2 regions of the Ensifer sp. LBL genome follow, and region 1 is predicted to be linked to the other one. Evidence: riboswitches for the same ligand, from Rfam matches in the RefSeq annotation. Region 1 holds a riboswitch; the other holds the start of a gene.
What was found. A riboswitch is a leader RNA that binds a small molecule or an ion and turns the genes downstream of it on or off. The one in region 1 is predicted to bind cobalamin.
Positions count from the first base shown of each region.

Region 2: another riboswitch for cobalamin. It lies ahead of OKW20_RS22995 (ABC transporter substrate-binding protein); the one in region 1 lies ahead of bluB (5,6-dimethylbenzimidazole synthase).

Region 1 is NZ_JBNDJY010000003.1:331,577-340,538, reverse strand. Features, by position in the region: gene OKW20_RS13305 (UDP-2,3-diacylglucosamine diphosphatase) at 1-237, opposite strand, end outside; gene OKW20_RS13300 (NADP-dependent malic enzyme) at 409-2,721, shown strand; gene OKW20_RS13295 (LuxR C-terminal-related transcriptional regulator) at 2,992-3,729, shown strand; gene OKW20_RS13290 (acyl-homoserine-lactone synthase) at 3,870-4,514, shown strand; gene OKW20_RS13285 (DUF2865 domain-containing protein) at 4,667-5,749, shown strand; gene bluB (5,6-dimethylbenzimidazole synthase) at 5,762-6,457, opposite strand; cobalamin riboswitch at 6,504-6,716, opposite strand; gene OKW20_RS13275 (SDR family oxidoreductase) at 6,800-7,612, opposite strand; gene OKW20_RS13270 (phytanoyl-CoA dioxygenase family protein) at 7,701-8,894, opposite strand.
Region 2 is NZ_JBNDJY010000005.1:656,428-665,389, reverse strand. Features, by position in the region: gene OKW20_RS23000 (ArsR/SmtB family transcription factor) at 168-491, shown strand; cobalamin riboswitch at 684-876, shown strand; gene OKW20_RS22995 (ABC transporter substrate-binding protein) at 1,027-2,043, shown strand; gene OKW20_RS22990 (FecCD family ABC transporter permease) at 2,040-3,092, shown strand; gene OKW20_RS22985 (ABC transporter ATP-binding protein) at 3,089-3,850, shown strand; gene OKW20_RS22980 (pseudoazurin) at 3,862-4,299, shown strand; gene OKW20_RS22975 (class I SAM-dependent methyltransferase) at 4,296-5,117, shown strand; gene OKW20_RS22970 (ParB-like protein) at 5,134-5,751, opposite strand; gene OKW20_RS22965 (SulP family inorganic anion transporter) at 5,748-7,373, opposite strand; gene OKW20_RS22960 (putative Ig domain-containing protein) at 7,464-8,962, opposite strand, start outside.

The DNA.
Region 1 (8,962 bases):
GCGCGCCTTGCGCAAGAGCTTCTGCACGACGTCGTTGCAGTTCTGCGGCCAGTACCAACTGCGCTTCAGCCGCCATCCGTCGACGATGTCGCCGACCAGAACGATCGTCTCCGCTTCATGATGCCGCAGGAAGTCGAGCAGATAGTCGGTCTTGGCCGCCTTGGAGCCGAGATGGACGTCCGAGATGAACAACGTCCTGAGCTTTCGTACGGAGTTGTCTTGCTGCGCCGCCATCATGCCAGCCTCGTCTCTGGTTACGCTTCGTGCCTTCGTGAAACCAGACTCGTGTTTCAAGAAGATGACATCAACATTGCGTTGCCGGTCTGCCGCCGAAATCAACACTGCAAAACTGTACCTCGCTTCGAATTCATGCCAAAAGGCACGACCACGAATGAGGAATGTGAGAGCATGAATACGGGCGACAAGACGAAATCCCATACCGGTCCGGCCAGCGGCGACATCGACCAGCAGGCCCTTTTCTTCCACCGTTATCCCCGCCCGGGAAAGCTCGAAATCCAGCCCACCAAGCCGCTCGGCAACCAGCGCGACCTGGCGCTGGCCTATTCGCCTGGCGTTGCCGCCCCTTGCATCGCCATCCGCGATAACCCGGAACAGGCAGCCGATTTTACCGCCCGCGCCAACCTGGTTGCGGTCATTTCCAACGGCACGGCCGTGCTCGGGCTTGGCAATATCGGCCCGCTGGCGTCAAAGCCGGTCATGGAAGGCAAGGCGGTCCTCTTCAAGAAATTCGCCGGCATCGACGTCTTCGACATCGAAATCGATGCGTCGAGCATCGAGCGCATGGTCGACGTGATTTCGGCGCTGGAGCCGACCTTCGGCGGCATCAACCTTGAAGACATCAAGGCACCGGAATGTTTCGAGGTCGAACGCCGCCTGCGCGAAAAGATGCAGATTCCGGTCTTCCACGACGACCAGCACGGAACGGCGATCATCGTCGCCGCTGCCATCCTCAACGGCCTCGAACTTGCCGGCAAAGACATCGCGACCGCCAAGATCGTCACCTCGGGCGCGGGTGCCGCCGCACTTGCCTGCCTCAACCTTCTCGTGACGCTCGGCGCCAAGCGCGAAAACATCTGGGTGCATGACCTCGAAGGCCTCGTCTACAAGGGTCGCGAGGTGCTGATGGACGAATGGAAGTCCGTCTACGAGCAGGACAGCAGCAATCGTGTGCTCGCCGACAGCATCGGCGGCGCCGACGTGTTCCTCGGCCTCTCGGCCGCCGGCGTCCTGAAGCCGGAACTTCTGGCGCAGATGGCCGAAAAGCCGCTGATCATGGCGCTCGCCAACCCGACACCGGAAATCATGCCGGAAGCCGCCCGCCAGGCCCGTCCGGACGCGATGATCTGCACCGGCCGCTCGGACTTCCCGAACCAGGTCAACAACGTTCTCTGCTTCCCGCATATCTTCCGCGGCGCGCTCGACTGCGGCGCAAGCACGATCAACGAAGAAATGAAAATGGCGGCCGTGCGCGCCATCGCCGGTCTTGCGCGCGAAGAGCCCTCCGACGTTGCCGCCCGCGCCTATTCCGGCGAGACCCCGGTCTTCGGCCCGGACTACCTGATCCCCTCGCCGTTCGACCAGCGCCTGATCCTGCGCATCGCGCCGGCGGTTGCCAAGGCCGCCGAGGAAAGCGGCGTCGCAACCCGTCCGATCCAGGACTATGACGCCTATCTCGACAAGCTGAACCGCTTCGTCTTCCGCTCGGGCTTCATCATGAAGCCGGTCTTTGCCGCTGCCAAGAACGCCCAGAAGAACCGCGTGATCTTTGCCGAAGGCGAAGACGAGCGCGTGCTTCGCGCCGCCCAGGTGCTGCTCGAAGAAGGCACCGCCCGCCCGATCCTGATCGGCCGCCCGCAGATCATCGAGACGCGCCTGCGTCGCTATGGCCTGCGCATCCGCCCGGATGTCGATTTCGAAGTGGTCAACCCCGAAGGCGATCCGCGCTACCGTGACTATGTCGAGGATTACTTCGCTCTCGTCGGACGCCTCGGTGTCATCCCGGAAGCTGCCCGTACCATCGTGCGCACCAACACGACCGTTATCGGTGCGCTCGCCGTCAAGCGCGGCGAAGCGGATGCGCTGATCTGCGGCGTCGAAGGACGCTACAGCAAGCACCTGCGCGACGTCTCGCAGATCATCGGCAAGCGCGACGGCGTGCTCGATTTCTCGGCCTTGAGCCTGTTGATCTCGCAGCGCGGCGCGACCTTCTTCACCGACACCTACGTGAGCTACTGCCCGAGCGCCGAAGAGATCGCCCAGACGACGGTCATGGCGGCGCAGGAAATCCGCCGCTTCGGCATCACCCCGCGCGCAGCCCTCGTCTCGCATTCGAACTTCGGTTCGCGCGATTCGGAGAGTGCCACCAAGATGCGCACGGCGCTGCAGCTCGTGCGGGAACTTGCGCCCGACCTCGAGGTCGACGGCGAAATGCACGGCGATGCCGCGATTTCGGAGGCGCTGCGCCAGCGCGTCATGCCGGACAGCAGCCTGACGAGCGAAGCCAACCTCCTGGTCTTCCCCAATCTCGATGCCGCAAACATCACGCTCGGTGTCGTCAAGACCATGACCGACAGCCTGCATGTCGGCCCGATCCTGCTCGGCTCGGCGCTCCCGGCCCATATCCTGTCGCCGTCCGTCACCTCGCGCGGCGTCGTCAACATGGCGGCTCTGGCGGTGGTCGAAGCCAGCCATCCGGGTTGAGATGGCAACGCGGAGATCGCCACCGGTCTTCGCTTTAATTGGGCGCCATGCCGGCGCCGGCAAAACCGTATCCGGATGTCGCGCCTGCCTCAGGCGCGGCATCGCCGGTTTTACGCATCGCCTGCGAATCAGCCTCCCTCACGCGGCCGATCGGCAGCCGCAATCAAGGCGTGCACAATTGGTATTACACACCAATCGGGAAAGTTTGCGCTGGACAAAAGGTGAACCTCTAACCATGCTGGGGCCTCGGACGAGATTCGGTGTTGTGGCATGACTGAGCAGCAAGCTGTCCTCGACATGCTGGAAATCCTGGAATGCGGCGGCTGCGTGGAGCCCGCTCATTTCTTCACATTGATGCGTCGAACCTTCCGCATTGCCCATCTGCTCTATCTCGAAGCCGAGCCCTATGCGGACGAGCTCAAGGTCTGCCGGTTGCATCACACCTTTGGCGCCTATGCCGCCGAAATCTACCGTGCCCGCAGCCTTCACCGGATCGATCCGATCCTGAAGCTGGCGCTTGGTGGCGTGCGACCGGTGGAATGGACGATGGCGCGGCATCGGTTCCCGGAATGCGAACCGCTGTTCCAGGCCGCCCAGGAGATCGGCATTTCGACCGAGGGCGTCGCCCTGCCATTGCCCTCGCCTGCCGGGCGCATGGCGTTGCTTGCGATCAACGTCAACATGCCGGCCGGCGAATGGACGACCTATCGCCGGCATCACCTGCGTGATTTCCAGCTGGCCGCCAATCTCTTCCATGCCGCCATGCTTGAGCATGGCGCCATGGCTGGCAGCATTTCGACCCGCGAGATGCGTTTGACCGGGCGCGAGACCGAGGTGCTGACCTGGGCTGCCGCCGGCAAGAGCTATTGGGAAATCGCCACGATTCTCGGTATTTCCGAGCGCACCGTGCGCTTCTTCATGACCAATGCGCGGCGCAAGCTGAATGTCGTTTCCAACACCCAGGCCGTGGCACAGGCCGTACGACACGCGCTGATCCCCACCGTTTGACACCCGACGACACACCTCCACCGAAACCCCTCGAAATCTAGTGGCAAATATCGCGCATTTGAACTGTCGCTAGCGACAGTTACGCAACCGCCGCGAGCCTGACAGCATCGCCCCATCCCCAAACTCGGATGGAGAAAACGATGATCAGGATCCTGAACGGAAAGACCCGCGCACAACACCCGGCGGCCGTCGACGACATGTTCCGGTTGCGCAAGCGCGTCTTCCACGACTTCCTGAAATGGGACGTGCAGACCGAAGGCGAATGGGAGATCGACAACTACGACCAGGCAAACCCGCTCTACGTGCTGTCCTATGCCCCCGATACCGGCCGGCTGCGCGGCGCGCTGCGGCTCCTGCCGACGCTCGGCCCGAACATGCTCGACGATACTTTCCCGATCCTGCTTGGCGACAATCCGGAAATCCGTAGCGCTTCGGTCTGGGAATCGAGCCGCTTCTGCATCGAGCCGGAGATTTCGCAGGACCGCGCTTCGAACCAGGTGACGGTCGCGGCTGCCGAACTCATGTGCGGCGTCGGTGAGCTTGGCCTTGCTTCCGGCATCAGCCACATCGTTACGGTGACGGACGTGTTCCTGGAGCGCATGTTCCGCCGCATGGGATGCCCGGGCGAGCGCATCGCCGAACCGCACCGCATCGGCTCGGTCTTCGCGGTTGCCGTTGCCTGGGAAGTGACCCCGGATCTGCTTTCGCGGATGAAAGCGGTCGCTGCGATCGAAGGCACCGTTCTCGACCGCCCGATGTCGCTGGAAACCGCCCGCGCCGCCTAAGCGCGTCCGTCGATCGGCACTGTTAACGCAAACCGTCGCTTGTCGTTGCACGATCACCGACAAGCTCTATGATGGAGGCGAAACAGGAATGCCGATGGCAGCCACCCGCAGAAGTTGGCGCCGACCTGGCAACAGGAAGAGACTTACGCCCCGTGTTCACGCGCCTGAAACACGTCGCTACGGCCCTCGTGCCTTTGGTTCTGATCGGTGCCGGTCCGTCACTGGCATCGACGGCCTGCGACCGACTGAACGCCCGGCTCGCGCAACTGCCTGACTACGTCGCCAGCAATGCCGATGCGCGCGACTATGCAAGCGCAATCTCACGGCAGAACATCGAACTGCGGCGGGCCAAGAACGACCGCCGCCGCGCCGGTTGCGGTGGCGGCAACGCCATCGGCTACGACGGCGGCGACCCCGACACCTGCGGCGGGCTCAACGGTCTCATCGCCGAGATGGAAGACAATCTGCGCATGCTGAAGTCCGAGCGCGAGCAGATCGTCGCCGGCGGCAGCGACGACAGCCGGCGCCGCATCCTCGCAGCACTTGAGATCAACGGTTGCTATGGCGACCGCGAGGAGTTCGCAAGCGTCGAACCGGACGTGCCGGAAAGCCACCGCAACATCGTTGCCGACCTGCCACCGGAGGACGCCTACGGCCCGATGCTCGGACATGGCGAAGACGGCTACGCGCCGCAGGAGCGCTACTATAGCGGCACGCTCAGAACCATGTGCGTGCGCACCTGTGACGGTGCCTTCTTCCCGATCTCTTCGGATGCGACGCCGGCCGATTTCCCACGCGACGAACAGGCCTGCCGGGCCCGCTGCCCAGGGGCTGAGACGGAGCTCTATTTCCACGACCTCAACACGGAAGAGAGCGACAAGATGGTCTCGGCCGTGACCGGCCGTCCCTATACCGAAATGCCCAACGCCTTTGCCTATCGCACCCGCGCCGTCAGCAAGCCCGGCCAGTGCGGCTGCCAGATACCGCAGACCGCCGCAACCACGCCGAAGACGACAGGTACGAAGACCGGCGACGACCAGTCGTCGATCATCGTCATCGAGACGAAGAAGCCGGAAGCGGCGGGCGAGACTGTCAAGGTGCCGGCCGAAGAGCGGCCCTATGATCCGTCGAAGAACAAGGTGCGCGTCGTCGGCCCCACCTACCTGCCGCAGGAAGAAACTGCGATCGACCTCAAGCACCCGAAGGGACCGGCCTATCAGCCGGTCCAGAATTGATCGGACGAAGCCTTACGCCTTCTCCTTGCTGCATCCCCATCCTTCTTCGAAAACCAGGTCCTCGAGCGGAAGGCGCTGGCGCCAGCCCTTCACGGCGAGTTCCGGCTGCTGATAGAGGCGGTCGACATAGCCGAGGCAGAGCCAGGCGACGATCTCGATATCGTCGGGGATGCCGAGGATCGCCTTGATCTCGGCCTCGTGGAAGATGCTGACCCAGCCGACACCCACCCCTTCGGCGCGCGCTGCAAGCCAGAGGTTCTGCACGGCGCAGACGGTGGAATAGACGTCCATCTGCGGATTGTGGGTACGCCCGAGCACGACAGTGCCGCCGCGCGTGCGGTCGCAGGTGACGCAGATGCTGAGCGGCGCCTTGCGAATGCCTTCGAGCTTCAACGCGCGATACTTTCCCTGCTGTTCCGCCTCGAACATCAGCGCGGCCTCGTCATTGGCGCGGCGAAACGCCTGCCAAACCCGCTCGCGCGTTTCTTCCGCCCGCACCAGCACGAAGTTCCAGGGCTGCATGAAGCCCACGGACGGGGCGCTGTGTGCCGCGGCCAGCAGGCGCCTGATCAGATCATCGGGCAATGGCTCGGGCAGGAATTCATCGCGCACGTCGCGACGTGTCTCGATGGCACGGTAGACGGCCTCCCGCTCTTGCAGCGAAAAGGCACCGGCAGCCGCAAGGCCGCCCTTCGGTTCAGTCAGCATCGTTCGATCCCCAACAATGCGAAAACCTCCCGCCGTCCACGCGGGGTTCGGTCTATCTCGCCAGGCCGGTCTTCTGACTTCGGTTCAACCGATCGCCCCACCTTCCCAGATCGATTGAAGATCCAGTGGCAGAACCTTGAATCAATTCAAGGCCATCTTAGACGCGATCGTCCCCGTCACAGCGTTGGGCACGTTCCGGAATTTCGACCGGATTCCCGATTCTCCCGCTTTCGCGGGCACCTGACGACGGCACTAAGTGCACAGCCGTTTGACAAAGACAAGCGGCGCCGTCCCGGTCGGGAACTGGTGCGCCGCTTTCCACCTGCTTCTTGCTGCCTCGCCTCAGAGCGGAGCGACCGGATGCGGCGAACCGTCATAGGCGCCCCAGATCGACTGGTCGAAGCAGATGACCGATCCGGTCATCAGTCCGGATTCGGCCGACGACAGGTAGGCGCAGGCACGCGCCACCTCGGCCGGATCGACGAGCCGGCCGAAAGGCTGGCTAGCCGCCGCCTTTTCGAGCCAATCGGCAGCCGCGCCGTGAAACTCGCGCTGTATGCGGTCTTCGCCTTCGGAAGCCATCCAGCCGATATTCAGCCCGTTGACGCGGATGCGGTTGCGCAGCAGCGCATAGGCCGTGTTCTTGGTCAGCGTTTCGAGCGCGCCTTTCGACGAGCAATAGGCGGCGATGAACGGCTGGCCGGCCATCGCCGACATCGAGCCGATGTTGACGATCGTGCCTTCGGTCTTCTCGCGCCGCATGACTTTCACCGCTTCCTGCATCAGGAAGAACGGTGCGCGCACGTTGATCGCGAACATGCGGTCGAAGAGTTCGGGCGTGGTATCGAGGATGGTGCCGCGGTCGGTGATGGCCGCAGCGTTGACCAGCGCATCGACCCGGCCGAATTCGGCGTCGCAAGCGGCGACCACCTTGCGGGCGTCGTCCACTTTCTCCAGATCGGCTTCGACATAGACGACTTTCGCGCCATGTGCCTTGCCGATCTGCTCGGCCTTCGCCCATCCCTTGGCGGCGTTGCGCCCGCAAATGACGATACCCTTGGCGCCACGCTCAGCGAAAAGGCCAGCAATCGTCGCGCCCAGCCCCTGCGTACCACCGGTGACGATGGCGATCTTGCCCTGCAATTGTCCACTCATCGAATTCCTCCCTCGGAAATGATCGTTTGAAACGGCTGCGGCTCCCGGGTGAAACACGCCGGGAGCCTGTCAAATGGTAGCTCGCGCGTCAGCTCAGCTTGCGTTTCGCCTGCGCCTCAAGCACCGCAAGAAACTCCTCCTCGCCCGTTCCCGCAGTGAGCGCCTCGCGCATCAATTGCGCCTGCGTCTCCGGCGCCAGCCCGCCGATTGGCGGGTCTCGGTCAAGATTGGTCGGGAACGAGTAGCCTTCGGCACAGGAGGCGATGGCATTGGCCGCTTCCGCCCGCGACAGCTTGCCGTTCGCCAGCAAGGCCCGCAAGGCCGGATAGAGCGCCGCGCTCATCGTCAGTCGATCGACGGTTTCCATGGCGCGCCCGAAGGCCGAGGACACCTGCAGCAGGTTGGCGACGCGGCGGATATCTTGGGAGCGGTTGGTGCCGGCAGCATGAAAGAGCGCCGGATTGAAGAAGACGACGTCACCCTTTTCAAGCGGGAGCTGCACGTGATGTGCGTCGAAATAGGCGCGGAATTCCGGCCGGTTGAGCGCCAGATAGCCCGGCACATAGGTCTGGCTATAGGGCAGGAATAGCGTCGGTCCGCTTTCGAGCGGCATGTCGCAATGGGCAACCGCGCCCTGCAGCGTCAGCACCGGCGAAAGCTTGTGGACATGCGCCGGATACTGCTCGATCACGGCCGCCGTCTGGAAGCCGAGGTGATAGTCTCGGTGCGCCGATTGCGCCGCCCCGCCCGGGTTGACCCGGTTGACCTGCGCCGTCATCTGGTAGTTCGGCCCGAGCCAGGCCTCGCTGACGAGCGCGATGACGGCATTGCCGTAATAGGCGGCGAAATTCTCCGGTGCGTTCAGGCAGTGCTTTTCCAGCGAGTTCCAGATGCGGTCGTTGGCGCCGGGCTTGGCGAAGTGATCGCCGCCACCGCTGTTGCTGCGATGTTGCTCTTCGATGATGGCGTCGAAGACCCCGCTTGCGACGTCGATTGCCGCCGTATCGGCATAGGCGCGCTTGAAGACCGCCACGCCGGGGCCCGTTGCCAGCGCCTCGCAGATTTCCGCCAGAACCGAACGCCGCGCCTCGCCGTCGCCGCACGCCGCAATCAACGCGGCGCTGTCATAGATCAGGACGTTCTTTTCGCAGCCGGAGGCATGGGGATAGTCGGACAGATTGGTCTGGCGTTCGACTTCCGCCCGGAACGCCTCGAGATCGCAGGCCTCCTCGGTGAGCCAGACACGGTCGATCCGCTGGCGCGCTTTGTTGTCGGTCTTCATCGCGTTTCCTCCTCTGAAACATCCTGATGAACACGACTATAGGCGGCGGCAAAACATGATATAGAGCA
Region 2 (8,962 bases), on a different contig from region 1:
TCATCTCCCTTTGGGGCGGTTTGCTTGGAGGTGTCGGCGCAAGGCTGAACTCCGACCGACGGAGTCCAGCCATCAGGCTCGGTTGGAGTGCTCGCGAAAGCTCGCAAACCCGTCTCATCGGCGCCGTCTCCGTTGCGTCCGCTTTCAATATGTTGTAAAAACATAACGTGTCAAGCAAGCAGGACGAAGATCTGGTTTTCAAGGCATTGGCTCACCCGCGCAGGCGGGCGATGCTTGATCGTCTCAAGGGCGAGGCGCAGACCACGGGCATGCTCTGCGCGGCCTTTTCAGACATGGATCGCTGCACCGTGATGCAGCATCTGAACGTGCTGGAGGACGCCGACTTGATCATCGTCAGGCGGGCAGGACGCGAGCGCTGGAACTATCTCAATGCGCTGCCGATCAAGCACATTCACGACCGCTGGATCAGCGACTATGCCGCCCATGCCGTGGCCATTCTCGACAGGCTGAAGACTGGCCTCGAAGGGTAAGTCTGAAGATGGTGTGAATTACGGATCACTTAAACAGTATTCATTTGCGTATAGTTTTCGACAATCGGCAATGTTCTCCCTATTTGCGGGGAGTGATATTTAGTGAAATTACGAGACGCGAAAGAATTTCTACCTTTCTTGGCAAGTGGTTTCGAAAGCGCCGCTTTCATGCTTGCGCTCCACTCGTTCGTTGAGTAGTGAATTCTCGTCGGTTTCCGAAAGGAAATAACAGGGAATTCGCCGCGGCTCGCCGCGAAACGAAACTGCCCCCGCAACTGTAGGCGGCCAGTCCTCTCTCGAAAATGCCACTGGACGATGGTCCGGGAAGGCCGAGAGGGAGCCAAGACCCGTCAGTCAGGAGACCTACCGACACCTGTAACTGAACAAGCCGGGCGGGGTGTCCGGGGAGGTTGTCGATGTCGTTGGTCGCGCCACAAGTGCCGGCTGTCGATGTTCTCTTGAACATCGGTTCGATCATTGCGTCCTGGCTCGTCCCCTCCGATCCGCGCGATCAAAAGATCGGAGACAATGTGCCATGACCGCTTCGCGTTTCCTGCTTGCCGCCTCTGGCTTCGCCTTCTTCGCCACCGCCGCTGCTGCCGAACCCACCGCCTATCCGCTGACCCTGGACAATTGCGGCGAGGCGATCACCTTCGACAAGGCGCCGGCGACTTCGGCGACCGTCGGGCAGGCGGCAACCGAGGTTCTCTACTCGCTCGGCCTCGGCGACAAGGTTACGGGCACGTCGGTCTGGTTCAATGACGTGCTGCCGGAATTTGCCGAGGTCAATGCCAAGGTTCCGCGCCTGGCGGACAACGACCCGAGCTTTGAAAGCGTCGTCGCCAAGAAACCGGGGCTCGTCGCCGTGCAGTTCGTCTGGCACGTCGGCCCCGAAGGGATCGTTGCGACCCGAACCCAGTTCCACGAAGTGGGAATTCCGACCTATGTCCTTCCGGCCGACTGCGTCGCCAAGGACAACTCGGTGGGTGTGGACGGCACGCGCAGCGCGCTCTTCTCGACTGCCAGCATCCATCAGGGCGTGCGTGAACTCGCGCAGATCTTCGATGTTCAGGACAAAGGCGAGGCATTCGTCGCGGAACTCGCCAAGCGTGAGGCCAACGCCATCGAGCAGGCCAAGGCGCTCAATTTGAAGGATGTGTCCGCGGCCTTCTGGTTCTCCAGCGCGGAGATGGACATCGATCCCTATGTGGCCGGCCGGAAGGGAGCGCCTGCCTACATGATGGACAAGCTCGGCATCCGCAACGTGGTCGGCTCCGACGAGGAATGGCCGGTCGTCGGTTGGGAAACGATCGCCAAGGCCAACCCCACCATGATCGTCATCGCCAAGATGGATCGCCGGCGCTTTCCGGCCGACGACTACCTGAAGAAGATCGAGTTCCTGAAGACCGATCCGGTTGCCAGCCAGATGGACGCGGTGAAGAACAACCGCATCGTCGTCATGGATGCGCACGCGATGGACGCCACGATCAGAACGGTCGCCGGCATCGAAGTTCTCTCCGCTGCGCTTAAGGATTTCGGGTTGGCGAAGTGAAGACCGGCCTCTCGCGGCGCGCCCCTGCTTCCCGGCTTGGCCGGGCAGCCACGGGGACATTGGCTCTGTTTGCCGCCGTTCTTTCCGGAACCTGCATCGGCGAAACGCCGATACCCGTCTTGACGGTTCTCCAGACCTTGGCGAACAAGATTTTCGGCGCGACCTATGGGCTCGATCCCATCGATGTCGGGATCATCTGGAACTACCGCCTGCCGCGGGCGATCGTTGCCGCCTGCTGTGGGGCGGGCCTCGCGGTTTCGGGCATGGTGCTCCAGTCCCTCCTGCGCAACGCCCTGGCGGATCCCTATCTTCTCGGCATCTCCGCCGGCGCCTCGACCGGCGCAGTGGCCGTCACTGTCGCAGGCCTCGGCGCCGGCGCGGTCTCCATGTCGCTCGGCGCCTTTGTCGGTGCCGTGACAGCTTTCCTGATGGTGGCGATCCTCGCTCGTGCCGCCGGTGGCGGGGTCACCCTGCGCGGAACAGGGCAGATCGTGCTTGCCGGCATCGCCGGATCGCAACTCTTCAACGCGCTGACCTCTTTCATCATCACCAAGTCGGCCAATGCGGAGCAGGCGCGGGGCATCATGTTTTGGCTGCTCGGCAACCTCAGCGGTGCGCGGTGGCCGGACGTCTGGCTGGCCGTGCCCGTGGCCCTTGTCGGGCTCGGCGCCTGCATCTGGTATGCCCGTGCGCTCGACGCCTTTTCCTTCGGGGCGGAATCCGCCGCCTCGCTCGGCGTGCCCGTGCGGGTCGTCCAGGTGGTGCTGATCGGCCTTACCGCGCTGGTGACGGCCGTGATGGTCAGCATTGTCGGCTCCATCGGCTTCGTCGGGCTCGTGATACCGCATGCGGCCCGTTTCCTGGTTGGTGTGCGTCATGGCCGGCTCGGCCCGGCAACCGCCCTCATGGGGGCGGTCTTTCTGATCGCGGCGGATATCCTGTCGCGGACGATCGTTCCTGGCCAGGTGCTGCCGATCGGCGTGATCACCGCCCTGGTTGGGGCACCGGCCTTTGCCCTGATCCTTATCCGCGGGAGGCGCCGATCATGATCCTGGAAGCACGCGATCTCGGCTGGTCCGTCCGCGGCAAGGCGATCGTTTCCCATGTAGATCTCGCCGTGCGGCAGGGAGAGACACTCGGCCTTGTCGGCCCCAACGGCTCCGGCAAATCGACCTTGATGCGGCTGCTGGCCGGCATCGTCCGGTCGACGTCGGGCGAGGTGCGGATCAACGGGCAGATGCTGCACGCCATGCCACGCCGCCAGGCTGCCCAGTTGATCGCCTTCCTCGAGCAGCAAGCCGAGACGACGGAAGCGATCTCGGTTCGCGATGCGGTCGAACTTGGCCGCACGCCCTGGCTCACGCCGCTGCAGCCCTGGTCGGCCGAAGACGACCGGATTGTCAGGCAAGCGCTCGACGATACCGATATGGCGGGCTTCGAAAACCGTTCGTGGGCAACACTTTCCGGCGGGGAACGCCAGCGGGTTCACCTGGCGCGGGCCTTGGCGCAACAGCCGCAGGTCCTGTTGCTCGACGAGCCGACAAATCACCTGGATATCCAGCACCAGCTTTCGATCCTGAAGCTGGTGGCTGACCTGCCGATAACCTCCGTGGTCGCCTTGCACGATCTCAACCAGGCCTTTGGCTGCGACCGCGTCGGCATGATGTCCGCCGGCCGGCTGGTGGCGCTGGGGCCGCCGCGTGAAGTCCTGACCGTCGAACGGATCGCCGCCGTCTTCGGTGTTCGTGCGAGCATCGTCGTCGACCCCGAGGACGGAACCTCCATCTTCCGCTTTCATTCAGCCTAGCAAGGATTTACATGCGCGCGCTTCTCCTCGGATTGTCCCTGTTTCTCACCGCTTTCCAGTTCGCCCAAGCCGAAATGCACGAGGTGAAGATGCTCAACCGTAACGTTTCGGGACCGATGGTCTATGAGCCGGACTTCCTCCAGATCGCCCCCGGCGACACGGTGAAATTCATCGCTGCCACCAGCGGCCACAACGCGGCGACGGTCGACGGCATGGTTCCCGAAGGTACCGCTGGTTTCAAGGGCGGGATCAACGAGGAGATCGAGGTCACGCTCGACGCGGAGGGGTTCTACGGGATCAAGTGCTCGCCCCATTTTGCGATGGGAATGGTGATGGTGATCCGTGTCGGCGACGCGAAGGTCGACACAGGCTTTGCGGCGGCCAAGGTTCCGGCGCGGGCGCGCAAGCGGTTTGACGAAATCCTTGCCAGAAACGGTTTCGGAAAGTGACGAACGACACCGAAGAAGGGGCAGGGCGCGCGAATTTTCATCTGAAGGAAGCGATCCGCAGCTACTGGTCGGAGCGCGCGAGGACCTTCGATCTCGCTTTCGGCCACGGCATCCTGTCTGAAGCCGAGTTTTCCGCCTGGCAGGAACCGATCCGCGCCACCCTTGGCGTGAAGCCGCTGCGCGTGCTTGAACTTGCCTGCGGCACGGGCGAGGTCACAAGGCTCATCCACGATCTCGGTCACGAGGTTACGGCGCTGGACTTCTCCGAAGCGATGCTTTCCGTCGCCAGGGCGAAACACGCCGGGAAACCGCGGCTGCGTTTCATCCTTGCCGATGCCGAAAACACCATGGAGCCGGACGCGGCCTATGACGCGATCGTTTGTCGCCACCTCGTCTGGACGCTTACCGAGCCCGAGGCGACCTTCCGCGAGTGGCACCGGTTGCTGCGACCGGGTGGGAAGCTGGTGATCTATGACGGGGACTGGGCGAAGCCTTCTCCAATCGGGCGTCTCGCCGAACGCCTGGTGGCCTTGATCGACAGGTTTTCCGGGCCCGATCCCTATTACGACGGGTCGTTGAGCCAACGCCATGCCGAGATCATGCGTGCCCTGCCTTTCGGTCGCGGACTGCGGTTCGAGCAGCTTTCCGGTCTGTTGGAGGAGGCGGGCTTCAAAGGGATCGAGAAAATGTCCCATGCGCCGGTCGCCCGTGCCCAGCGCAAGTCGGCCAACCTGCGAAACTGCCTCCGCACCTTCGTCTACAGGCGCTTCATCCTGACCGCACATTCGTCGGCTGCGCGCCAGACCCCAGTGCCCTGAACCGCGAGGCGCCGGTTCAATCGGTGACGCCGCACCAACCCGGCAGGAAGCTGGCGGACTTGCCGTGGGCAAGATCGAGCGCGTCGTGCACGGCCTTATCGATGTCATTGGCGATGCGTTTTGCATCGATGCGCGAGCGCAGGAAGTTTGCCCACATGAACTCGCTGTAGGGCGTTGCGTCCTTGGCGTAACCGCCGGCGCGGCGGAGCGCGCCGGCAAGCGACCGGTAGGGATCGTCGACGAGGCCGGCGATCGTGCGCGGCAGGTCCTGGTGCGATCGCCGCAGGCCCTGTGCGTCGAACGGATACATCCAGTGACGGTGGTCCATGACCGACCAGAACTCGTCCTTGGACAGGTGGCTGAGATCGAACACGATGCTGGTCAGCACATGCGCGACGCCTTCCTCGTGCAGGGCGCGCACGAGATGATGATGGTCGACCAGATACGGTCGCTCCTTCGGGCCGAGCACGACCGGTACCATATGATGTCCCAGGAATTCCGCGCCATGCCGCTTGGCAGTCTTGCGCCATTCCCGTCGTTTTTCAGTGACTTCGAGGAAGCCGACGGTGATCTGGGTCGGGCGAAGTTCGGCGATGTCGATCGGTTGCAGTTGCGGCTCATAGTTTGGGGTCATCGAACGGCTCCGGGCAGGGACGCGGTCGTTTCGGGTTGGGAGGCGGCAGCTACGGCATCATCGACGCTGTAGCTGAGATAAGTGAGAAGCGGGGGAGCGGCCAGGGCGATCATGTCGCGGACCCGGTCATGCACCCGTGCATAATAGAGGTGCTTGCCCTGGGCGCGCACAAGCGTGTCGAATTCGATCAGCGCATCGAGCGCGGTGCTGTCGAGGTCGAAGCTTTCCTCGAGGCTGAGGATGACGGCGCGTGCTGTCTGGTCGTGGCCGATCCGTGCGGCCGTCTCGGTCAGGATGGCATCCGCATTGGCAAAGAACAGAGGTTGCGCCGGACGCCAGATGGCGATGCCCGGCATCGTTTGCGCGTCGGCGTGGCGGGCGATGTCGACGAAGTCATGGCCTTGTCCCAGGCGACCAAGGGAGGCGACATAGGGCGTGGCCAGCCTGTGCAGCAAGACGGCGAGCGAAAGCGCGACAGCAATGGTGATGCCGTTGACGACGCCGAAGGCGATGACCCCGACTGCCGCTGCCAGGGCGATGACAACGTCGTGTTTCAGTTTCCACAGCCGCAAAAGCGGCCGAGGATCGAGCGCATGCGCCAGGGCGGCAATGACGACGGCAGAAAGGACCGGCTCGGGAAGGCTCTGAAGCAGATCGGCGCCAAGGACGACGAGCAGCGCAAGGCCGACTGCGGCGACGAGCGCCGTCATTCGGGTTTGCGCACCAGCAGCCTCGGCCGCGGAGCCCGCCGAAAAACCGGCGCCGACGGGCATGCCCTGCGCGATGGCACAGGCGGCATTGGCAGCGCCGAGCGCCAGCAGTTCTCGATTGGCCGTCACGCTTTCGCCGTGACGCAATGAAAGCGACCGGATCGTGCCCCAGGATTCGGCAAAGAGGATGAGAACGAGCGGCAAGGTGTAGGGAACAAGCTGCCGGATCTGGCTCCATTCGACGAGCGAGAGCGACGGCAAGGTCATCGAGATCGACAACGGCCCGACCACCGCCACGCCGTGGCCCGCAAGGTCCAGCAGCCTGGAAGCCAGGATGCCGGCGCAAAGCACCAGAAAAGCGCCGGGAAGAAACGGAGCGCGCCGCAGCACGAGGAGGGCGGCAAGGGCCGCGACGCCGACGGCGATGCTCACCATGTTCCACCGGGGCAGCGCCGCAAAAAGCCCAGCGATCTGATGGACGATGTCGGTTACCGGCACCTCGATGCCGGTAACGGTAGGCAATTGCCTGACGATGATGGTGACCGCCAGCCCGAAGGCGAAGCCACGAAGAACGGGGCGGGAGATGAAGCTTGCGAGGTTTCCAAGCCGCAGCAGGGAGGCCGCGACGAAGAGCAGACCCGTCAGCGCCACCATCACCGTTACCAGTGCCATCTTGTCCGCCGTCGAACCGGGCAGCGCCGCGATCGTCGCCGCAAGAATGGCGGCCGACGACGATGTCGGGGACACGATGGCAAAACGGCTGCGGCCGAGGATGGAATAGGTCAGGCAACCGACGATAGCCGCGACGACGGCGTGCTGCGGTGGCAGGCCGGCGATACCGGCATAGGCAACAGCTTCGGGCAGCATCAATCCGGCGACGGACAGACCCGCGATCCAGTCCCTGTTGCCCACGCTCGTCGCAACCTTTCTCCTGCTGCCCGCCAGAGAATCTAGCGGATTGCCAGGCGAAATCCATAGCGCGCCCGGGGACGCCGCCCAGCGTCAAAACTGCCGGGAGGCCCTGGCGCGTCCGCCCACGGATTTCTCCCCGTCTTCGCCGACGTTGAGGAGCAGGCCGAGATCGAGCAGCCATAAATCGGCGGTTGCCAGCGAGATCCCCGCCGTCAGATTGCCGAACAGGCCGGAGCCGTCGAGCCCGGAATAGCCGGCCGTCGCGCCGAGCTTCGGCGTCAGCGTAGATCCGTTTTCGAGCAGGAAAGACCGTTCGATCTCGGCGCCGAGGCTTACCCGGAACTGCTCTTGGTCGAAGCCGTCGATGGTGATCCTGTCGCCGGCGCTGTTGTGCGCGGTGTAGTCGTCGACCGTTTCGGAGAAGTAGACGGCGCGCAGCTTCGGCGTCAGCACGGTTGATGGATCGAGATCCCACTGACCCTCGATCGCCGTGTCGATCATCCATCGCGTCGTGTCGAACGTGCCGTCCCAGAAGGCGGTGTCGATGTCGTTGGCCGAGCCGCCGTAGAGCAGGCTCGTATCCCAGAACACGCCTTTGCCGAGTTCCAGCGATGCATAGGGGCCGGCGAGCCAGCCGTTTCCCGTCAGTTCTGCATCGGCGTCGGTCGGGTCCGTCATCCGGTCGTAGTGGAAGGACAGGCCGACCAGCGCCTTTTCCGACAGCAGGTAGTCGGCGCCGACGTTGAGCATTGCGAAGCTGCCCCACTTGCCGTCGTTCTCGTCGCGGCTATGCGCCAGGAAAGCGAGATCGACCCAGGCATTGAAGGCCCTTGGCTGGGCGTCGGAGATGCCGTCGGCGGCATCCCGCGCGGCGTCGAGCTGCGCCAGGCTGGTGCTGAGGTTCGCGGTCATGCCGTCTTCGGACGGCGACATTCGCGCCGTGATCGTATCGGTCGCCCGCTCCATCTGGCGCCGTTCCAGGAGACCGGGAACAAAGATGCCTGTCGCAATGAGGTCTTGCCGGGTGGCGACAAAGCCCCGCACGAGGGCGTCGATATCTTCCGCCACCTGCTGTGCACCGAAGGAAAGATTGTAGGTGATGGTGCCGGTGTTCGAGACGCCGAGCGCACTGGTCAGGCGGTAACCCACCCTTGCCTTGCCGGAAAAGGCAGGGTTCGGCGTGAACTGCAGATACCATCCGACTGGTGTGCCGACCGGCCCGGCCTGCGCGAGCTGGCCACGAATGATCGCCGCCGTACCGGCGCTCGCCGGCTCGACGAAGCTTAGCTGCGCTTCGGTGAAAGGCCCGCCGGTTGCGCCGCGATTGAGGTAGACGTCGGCTGGCGTCGCGCCGGCTGGAACGTCGATCACCTTGTCGCCAACGGTGATCTCAGGCGGTGTGACCGTCAGTCTGTATGTCTCGGTTCCGGTCGCGCCGTTGCCGTCCTCCGCCCGGATCGAGAAGGCGTATTCGCCTTCGCTCCTGGGGCCAAGCGGTCCGGTCAGTTCACCGGTCGAGACGTTGAGGACCATGCCGTCAGGCAGTGCGCCCGACGCGATCCTGTAGAGCATCGGTGCCCGTCCACCCA